Regions from separate parts of the Streptomyces sp. NPDC001056 genome, predicted to be linked through region 1. Evidence: riboswitches for the same ligand, from Rfam matches in the RefSeq annotation. Region 1 holds a riboswitch; the other holds the start of a gene.
What was found. A riboswitch is a leader RNA that binds a small molecule or an ion and turns the genes downstream of it on or off. The one in region 1 is predicted to bind ZMP and ZTP.
Positions count from the first base shown of each region.

Region 2: another riboswitch for ZMP and ZTP. It lies ahead of ACWDD7_RS17035 (bifunctional 5,10-methylenetetrahydrofolate dehydrogenase/5,10-methenyltetrahydrofolate cyclohydrolase); the one in region 1 lies ahead of ACWDD7_RS09950 (glycine hydroxymethyltransferase).

Region 1 is NZ_JBSFLI010000006.1:155,878-160,275, reverse strand. It holds gene trpS (tryptophan--tRNA ligase) at 1-858, opposite strand, end outside; gene ACWDD7_RS09950 (glycine hydroxymethyltransferase) at 1,023-2,474, opposite strand; ZMP/ZTP riboswitch at 2,508-2,596, opposite strand; gene ACWDD7_RS09945 (glutathionylspermidine synthase family protein) at 2,838-4,022, opposite strand; gene ACWDD7_RS09940 (hypothetical protein) at 4,035-4,394, opposite strand.
Region 2 is NZ_JBSFLI010000012.1:150,646-155,043, forward strand. It holds gene ACWDD7_RS17030 (alcohol dehydrogenase catalytic domain-containing protein) at 462-1,487, shown strand; gene ACWDD7_RS17035 (bifunctional 5,10-methylenetetrahydrofolate dehydrogenase/5,10-methenyltetrahydrofolate cyclohydrolase) at 1,608-2,468, opposite strand; ZMP/ZTP riboswitch at 2,494-2,574, opposite strand; gene ACWDD7_RS17040 (nuclear transport factor 2 family protein) at 2,933-3,298, opposite strand; gene ACWDD7_RS17045 (hypothetical protein) at 3,464-3,769, shown strand; gene ACWDD7_RS17050 (acyltransferase domain-containing protein) at 3,779-4,398, opposite strand, start outside.

The DNA.
Region 1 (4,398 bases):
CTCCACCATGACGTCGGCGAGGTCGGTCTTGAGGGCGCCGTACATCTTGCCCTCGTACTCCTGCTCCAGCTGCGCGATCGACCTGCCGGTGAGCACCGAGTAGATGGTGAGCAGGTTGGAGACACCGGGCTTGGCCTCCACGTCGTAGCGGATCACGGTGTCGGTGTCGGTGACCGCGCTCTTGACCTTCTTGGCGGTGGTCTTCGGCTCGTCCAGGAGGTTGATCAGGCCCTTCGGCGTGGACGCCGACTTGCTCATCTTGATCGACGGGTCCTGGAGGTCGTAGATCTTCGCCGTCTCCTTGAGGATGTACGGCGCCGGGATCGTGAACGTCTGCCCGAAACGGCCGTTGAAGCGCTCGGCCAGGTCCCGGGTCAGCTCGATGTGCTGGCGCTGGTCCTCGCCGACCGGCACCTGGTGGGCCTGGTACAGCAGGATGTCCGCGACCTGGAGGATCGGGTACGTGAACAGGCCGACCGAGGCGCGCTCGGCGCCCTGCTTGGCCGACTTGTCCTTGAACTGGGTCATCCGGCTGGCCTCGCCGAAGCCGGTGAGGCAGTTCATCACCCAGGCCAGCTGGGCGTGCTCGGGGACATGGCTCTGCACGAACAGGGTGCAGCGGTCCGGGTCCAGACCGGCGGCGAGGAGCTGGGCGGCGGCGAGGCGGGTGTTGGCCCGCAGCTCCTCGGGGTCCTGGGGGACCGTGATCGCGTGCAGGTCGACGACCATGTAGAAGGCGTCGTGGGTCTCCTGGAGGGACACCCACTGGCGAACGGCGCCGAGGTAGTTGCCGAGATGGAACGAGCCGGCGGTGGGCTGGATGCCGGACAGCACGCGGGGCTTTTCAGCAGAGGCCATGTCCCCATTCTCTCATCGGCTGAGGGTGGGATCGGCCCGTGCGGCGGGGGTGGTGCGGGGGCGCGGGAGGCCGCGGGTCGGCCGTGGCTCGTCGCGCCCCGCGGCGGAGCCGCGTGTCGCACACGGCCCCGCGCCCCCGGGTCGAAAGCACCTCGGGGCGTTCGTCAGCCCAGGTCGACTTCCGGGTACAGCGGGAAGCCCGCCACCAGGTCCGTCGCCCGCTGGGCGATCTCCTGCGACACCTTCTCGTCCAGGACGTGGGCGGCCTTGGAGGGGGCGCCCGACTTGGTGGTGCCCGGTTCCGTGGTCGTGAGCACGCGGTCGATCAGGCCGGCGACCTCGTCCATCTCGGTCGTGCCGAGGCCGCGGGTGGTCAGGGCGGGGGTGCCGACGCGGATGCCGGAGGTGTACCAGGCGCCGTTGGGGTCGGCCGGGATGGCGTTGCGGTTGGTGACGATGTTGGAGTCGAGGAGCGCGGCCTCGGCCTGGCGGCCGGTGAGGCCGTAGGAGCCGGCGACGTCGATCAGGTTGAGGTGGTTGTCGGTGCCGCCGGTGACGAGGGTGGCGCCCCGGCGCATCAGGCCCTCGGCCAGCGCGCGGGAGTTGTCCACGACGCGCTGGGCGTAGTCCTGGAAGGAGGGCTGCCGGGCCTCGGCCAGGGCGACCGCCTTGGCGGCCATGACGTGCGGCAGCGGGCCGCCGAGGACCATCGGGCAGCCGCGGTCGACCTGGTCCTTGAGGGAGTCGTCGCACAGCACCATGCCGCCGCGCGGGCCGCGCAGCGACTTGTGGGTGGTGGTGGTGACGATCTGGGCGTGCGGAACCGGGTCGAAGTCGCCGGTGAGGACCTTGCCCGCGACGAGACCGGCGAAGTGCGCCATGTCGACCATGAGGGTCGCGCCGACCTCGTCGGCGATCTCGCGCATGGTCCGGAAGTTCACCAGCCGGGGGTACGCCGAGTAGCCCGCCACGATGATCAGCGGCTTGAACTCGCGGGCCTGGGCACGCAGCGCGTCGTAGTCGATGAGGCCGGTCGCCGGGTCGGTGCCGTAGGAGCGCTGGTCGAACATCTTGCCGGAGATGTTCGGGCGGAAGCCGTGGGTGAGGTGGCCGCCGGCGTCCAGGGACATGCCGAGCATCCGCTGGTTGCCGAAGGCCTGGCGCAGCTCGGCCCAGTCGGCTTCGGTGAGGTCGTTGACCTGGCGGGCGCCGGTCTTCTCCAGGAAGGGGGCCTCGACCCGGTCGGCGAGCACGGCCCAGAAGGCGACGAGGTTGGCGTCGATGCCGGAGTGCGGCTGGACGTAGGCGTGCCGGGCGCCGAAGAGTGCGCGGGCGTGCTCGGCGGCCAGGGACTCGACGGTGTCGACGTTGCGGCAGCCGGCGTAGAAGCGGCGGCCGACGGTGCCCTCGGCGTACTTGTCGCTGAACCAGTTGCCCATCGCGAGGAGGGTCGCCGGGGAGGCGTAGTTCTCGGAGGCGATCAGCTTGAGCATCGCGCGCTGGTCGGTGACCTCCTGGCCGATGGCGTCGGCGACGCGCGGCTCCACGGCGCGGATCACGTCGAGGGCGGCGCGGAAGGCGGTGGACTCGGTGGACAGGGGCTGCTGCTCTGGCATGGGGACCTCCGGACGGCGTGCGTTTCAGCGTTCACGTTCGGCCCAGGCGCACGGCACTGTTTCCCGCAAGGCCGCTCCCCGATGGTCCGTCCCATCCCAGCGCGCCAGTCACGGCCCGTGGCTCAGCGTACCGGCCGCGCCGGAGGGCGGAGATCCGGCGTCCACCATGCGGGCGAGGGCGTGGACGGCTCGTCGAGGGCCGGGCGCAGGCCGCGGTGTACTCGGCGGGCGTCGCCCACGTCACCCGGGCCATGGCCCGCCACGGCCTGCGGCGCCCGGTCTGCGTGACCTCCACCGTGCTGTTCGACGGACCGGCCCCGGGGAGGACGCCCACGAACGGGCGTTCCCGGACGTGCGCCGGCGTCAGAGGATCACGTGCGGCACGAAGCGGGCGTACTCGTCCGTGACGGGGCCCGCGGACTCGCGGATGCCGAGGCCCGCGGGCTCGTCGTCGATGACCCAGGCGCCGAGGACGACGTGGTTGCCGTCGAAGGTGGGCAGGGGGGCGAGTTGCTGGTAGCAGCGGGCTTCGGGGTGGTCGGCGGGTGGGGTGCCCGGCGGGTGCAGGGTGATGCCCTCGCCCTCGCGGCCCAGGAGGGGCTTGGCGACGTAGCCGGTGGTGGTGGCGAGGTCGCGGGGGCCGTCGAGGTGGGCCGGGAGGAGGTTGGGGTGCCCGGGGTGGAGGTCCCACAGGACGGCCAGGAGGGCCTTGTTGCTGAGGAGCATCTTCCAGGCGGGCTCGATCCACAGGGTGCTGCCGGTGCCGCCGCCGTTGTCCAGGGTGTCCAGGACGTGGCCGCCGAAGGCGTCGGTGGTGAGCCATTCCCAGGGGTAGAGCTTGAACAGGGCGCGGATGAACCGGAGCCGGTTGTCCACGAAGCGGCCGGAGAGGGTGTCCCAGCCGATCTCCTCCATGGCGAGCCAGTCGGTGTCCAGACCCGCCTGCTCCGCGGTCTCCTTCAGGTAGGCGACCGTCATCAGGTCCTCGCCCAGCTCGTCGGCGGCGGAGTGCGCGAAGTGCAGCGGGCTGCCGGGCGGCAGCAGCGCGGCCTGCCTGCGCCAGGAGTCCACCAGGCGTTCGTGCAGGGAGTTCCACTGGTCCGCGCCCGGGAAGCGGTCCTCCATCCAGAACCACTGCGGGGAGGCGGCCTCCACCAGGGACGTGGGGGTGTCCGCGTTGTACTCCAGCAGCTTGGCCGGGCCCGTTCCGTCGTAGCGCAGGTCGAAACGGCCGTAGAAGGAGGGCAGTTCGGCACGGCGGTGCCAGGACTCGGTGACCGCGGCGGCGACCCGCGGGTCGGTGATGCCGAGGTCGGCGAGGCGGTCCTCCGCCACGATGTGCTCGGCGGCCGCGAGGCACATGGCGTGCAGCTCGGCGACGGTCTCCTCCAGCGCCTCGACCTCGGGGAGCGAGAAGACGTAGTACGCGCTCTCGTCCCAGTACGGACGCAGGCTTCCGTCGGGGTGCCGGGTGAGCGGGTAGATCAGCCCCTGCTCCTCGACGGTGCGCTGCCAGCCGGGACGCGGGGTGGTGGTACGGCGTTCCATCCGATGCCCCGGTCAGCCGCCGGAGCTGTGCGAACCGCCGCCGAAGCCGCCGCGGTGCACCCCACCGGTGCCGTGGTGCGTCGAGGAGTGGCTCGTGGAGTGCCCGGAACCGTGGCGCGGCTCGGTGAAGGAACCGCCGTCCACCCAGGAGCCCTTCTTCTTGCCGCCGTAGTACCAGGCGCCGTCCCCCGTCTTGACGGAGCCGCAGTTCTTGTTCGAGACGACCTTGTAGCCCTTGGCGTAGTTGTAGCTGTCCTGGTCCACGCAGCGCTTGTCCGGCTCCGACGAACAGGCGGTGAGCGCGGCGGCCAGCAGCCCGGCACTCCCCAGCACCACCGTGCCCGAGCGCAGCCGTCGCCTGGTTTCGGCCATGTTC
Region 2 (4,398 bases), on a different contig from region 1:
CTCCGGCTGCTCGCCGAGGCGCCGCGCCGGACCCGCACCCGGGTGTACGAGCCGGTGCGCCGCTTCGGCCGACGGCACCGGGGGACACCCTCGGCGTGCTGCTGCCGGTGCTCGCCCGGCTCGGCGCGATCCCCGAGACCACCGGCACCAGCAGGATGGAGTACCTGCTCGACGTCACGCGGAGGACGGGGGCGGACGGCGCGGGGCCGGGCCGGAGGGGGATTCAGGCGCGGGGACGCAGGCGTTCCGGGGCCGGGGACGTCCGGGACGTTCGGCGCGCGCGATCGGGCCGGAACTGGTCTGCTGGGGGAGGGGCGGGCCGTCGTACCCGCCCTGTCAGGCACCGTACCGGGCCCGTCCGGCCGTACCCGGCGGGTCCGTGGGGAGCGGCGGCCGTCGCGCCCGTTCCCCCGCGACCCGGCCGCCTCCCGCCGCTCGCAGTCCCTTCTCCGGAGAGATCCATGAGTAGCTATCGAGTCGCCCAAGTGACCGCGGCGAACGGCACCTTCGAGCTGGTCGAGCGCGAGGTGCCGAGGCCCGGCCCCGGCCATGTGCGGATCGCCGTCGAGGCGTGCGGCGTCTGCCACAGCGACGCGCTGTTCGTCAGCGCGGCGGTGCCGGGCGTGACGTTCCCCGAGGTGCCCGGACACGAGATCGCCGGGCGGATCGAGGAACTGGGCGAGGGGGCGGGCGACCGCGGGTGGCAGGCCGGCGACCGGGTGGCCGTGGGCTGGTTCGGCGGCAGCTGCGGCCACTGCCGGGCCTGCCGCGAGGGCGACTTCATCGTGTGCGAGAACCTCAAGGTGCCGGGCTGGACCTACGACGGCGGCTTCGGCGAGCGGGTGATCGCACCCGTGGACGCCCTGGCCCGGATTCCCGACCCGCTGGCCGCGAGCGACGCCGGGCCGCTGGCCTGCGCCGGCGTGACCACGTTCAACGGGCTGCGGCGCAGCGCGGGGCGCCCGGGCGACCTGGTCGCGGTGCTCGGCCTCGGCGGGCTCGGGCACCTGGGGGTGCAGTACGCGGCCGCGATGGGCTTCGAGACGGTCGCGATCGCCCGCGGCCCCCAGAAGGCCGACTTCGCCGAGCAACTCGGCGCCCACCACTACGTCGACAGCACCGCCGCCACCCCGGTCGCCGAGGCGCTCCAAGCCCTCGGCGGCGCCAAGGTCGTCCTCGCCACGGCCGGCAACTCCGAGGCCATCTCCGCCACGGTGGACGGCCTCACCCACCGCGGTGAACTGGTCGTCATCGGCGCGGACGTCGCCCCCCTCGACATCAACCCGAACCAGCTCCTCATGGCGGGGCGCGTGGTCCGGGGCCATCCCTCCGGGACCTCGCGGGACATCGAGGACACGATGGCCTTCAGCGTCCTGCACGGCATCCGGCCGATGACGGAGAAGGTGCCGCTCGGGGAGGCGGATGCGGCGTACCGGAAGATGATGTCGGGGGGCGCGAGGTTCCGGATGGTGCTGACCACCGGCTGAGCGGGTGACGGTGAGGGGGCGACTCCGGCCGTCAGGGTGGAGCCACGGGGGTCGGGGGCCCGGTTCCGGACGGTGGTCGGCCGGCGCTCGGTGCCGGCGCGCGTGACCCGGTCCGGCTCCTCAGGCCGCCTCGGTCCCCCCGGCCGCGGCCTCCGCCGCCGTCACCGTCTGTTCCAGCAGCGTGGCGATCGTCATCGGGCCGACGCCGCCCGGCACCGGGGTGATCAGCGAGGCGCGCTCGGCGGCCGAGTCGAAGTCGACGTCGCCGATGTTCCCGGCGTTGTAGCCGGCGTCGATCACGACCGCGCCGGGCTTGATGTCCTGCCCCCGGATCAGCCGGGGCCTGCCGACCGCCGCGACGACGATGTCGGCCTCGCGGACCGCCGCCGACAGATCCCGGGTGCGCGAGTGGCAGTACGTGACCGTCGCGTCCCTGGCCAGGAGCAGCATGCCCACGGGCTTGCCGAGGATCGCGCTGCGGCCCACCACCACGGCCCGCTTCCCGGCCGGGTCGACGCCGTACTCGTCCAGCAGCCGCAGGATGCCGCCCGGTGTGCAGGAGACGAAGCCCGGCAGGCCGAAGCTCATGGTGGCGAAGGAGGCGAAGGTGACCCCGTCGACGTCCTTCTCCGGCGCTATCGCCTCGAACGCGGCCCGCTCGTCGACGTGGTCGCCCACCGGATGCTGGAGCAGGATTCCGTGCACCGTCGGATCGGCCGACAACTCCCGCAGGGTGCCCACGAGTTCGGCGGTGGTCGTGGTGGCGGGCAGGGCCACGTGCCGGGAGGTGATGCCCGCTTTGCGGCAGCGGTTCTGCTTCATCCGGACGTACGTCACGGATGCCGGGTCCTCGCCGACCAGCACGGTCGCGAGGCAGGGCGCGACGCCGGTGCGCGCGGTGAGTTCCGCGGCCCTGCGCGCGGTGTCCTCGATGATGTGGCGGGCGAGGGCGGTTCCGTCCATGAGACGGGCCTGGGTCATGCGGCACACTCCTGAGCTGGATCGATTCTCTCGCCCAGGCGCGCGGCAACCACCATGGACCGCTCCCCGGTGGTTCTCCACCTCAGCGCCAGTCACGGCCGGGTACAGCGTAACCGAGCCACGCACGGGCCGAGCCCCCGGCTTCCGACGCCCACCCCGTGAGCGCGAGCCGAGACCGGCCTCACCTCAAGTCCCGGCCGTCCCCGCCGTGTCGCGACGGCCGCCTCACCGCGTCCTGCCGCGCCGAAGGGGCCGAAGACACCGAAGGCGCGGAGCCCGCGGCACCGCGGTACGCGGCCGCACCCGCACCGCCTTCAGCGCCGACCGCACCACCGCCGTCGTCACCGGCACACGCGCCGCCGAGATCGGCCCCCGTCGCCGCGGCCGCGCCCGTCCCGCCACCGCTCGGGCCGAGAAGGTCCAGGTCAGCCGCGAGCTGACCTGGATTCCGGCGAACCTCCCGCCTACTCGTCCCATGCCTGGATCAGTATCTGCTCGGCGATCTTCCCGTCCCGCAACGTGATCATGGACTCGGCGAGGACGCGGGTGCCGTCCCCGTACTGGCAGGACTCGGTGAACGCGGCGTGGTCGCCCTGCACCACGCACCGTTCCAGCTTGTGGATCATGTCGCGGCGGTAGACGTCGTCGAGCATCTCGGCGATCTCGCCGCGGCCGTGCAGGATCTTGGGGTGGCTGGGCTGGGTGTTGCGGTCGACGATGCGGATCTCCGCGTCGTCCGCGTACAGGGCCAGCAGCGTGTTCCCGGTGTTCCCCTCGATGCCTCGGCGCAGTGTCTCGGTGTCGAAGCCAGAGCCTGTCGCGGTGCCCATGGTGACCTCCTTCAGGCGCTCGCGGCCCGGCGGACCGTGCGGGCCCCGTCTTCGAGAGTCCTCCGGCCCGGCGGCCTCGGCAAGCGCACGGGACGCGCTCCACCTCACGAGTGAGCGGCGGCCGCCGCCCGTGTCCGGCCGGGGGGCGCGGGCGTTGCTGAGAGCATGATCTCAACACGCCGTATCGTCGCCGTCCTCGGTCTCGCCGCCGGGGTCACGGGCCTGGCCGCGCCCCTCGCCAACGCGGCAGACGCGAGCGCCACGCACACCGGGCGGATCAACCCCATGACCACGCTGGACACGCTCGCCGCCAGCGGTCTCCCGGCCGCACAGCAGGCGGAGATGCCCGCGGTCTCCGAGCAGCTCAAGGCCCTGAACCAGGTCAGCGAGCTGAACAAGCTCAGTGAACTCCACCAGGTCACGGACATCGTGGCACCGGTCACGGGCCTGCTGCCGGCCGTACAGGCCTGAGCCGGCGCCTCACGCCGGCGCGCTCCCGAGTCCCGGCCCGCTGCCCGCGTCCAGCACCGCCCAGTCCCTGGCCACGGCGTAGGCCGAGCCCGGGTCGGCGGCGGTGCCGGGCGGGAGGCATCCGGGGAGCGCGCGGGTGAGGGTGTCCCCGGGGCCCAGCTCCAGCCAGGTGCGCACCCCGTCCCGGTGCAGCAGGGCGGCCACGTCCGCGAACCGCCGGGTCGGCGGGCCCGGCAGCCAGAACCCCGGCTCGGTGGTCTCGGCGGTCACCGGGCGGGCGGTGACGTCGGAGACGAGGGGGAGCCGCGGCGGACAGGGACGGAGCGCGGCGAGCGCACGGCCGCAGGCGGCGAGGGCCGACCGCGGTGGCGCCTCGCCCGGGGCGCCGTCCGGCAACCGGGCCAGCGCCCCGACCGCATGGCAGGCGTCCGCGAGGGAGAAGACCCCGGCGGCGTACGCGGCGGCCATCCGCCCCGCCGTATGCCCGAACAGCACATCGGGCCGCACGCCCCAGCTCCGCAGCAGCCGGTACTGCGCCACCTGGAGCGCGAAGAGCGCGGGGCCGGCGAACGGCGCCCGCCCCAGCAGCGCCGACGTCCGGGTGCCGGGGTCCGCGAACATCACACATT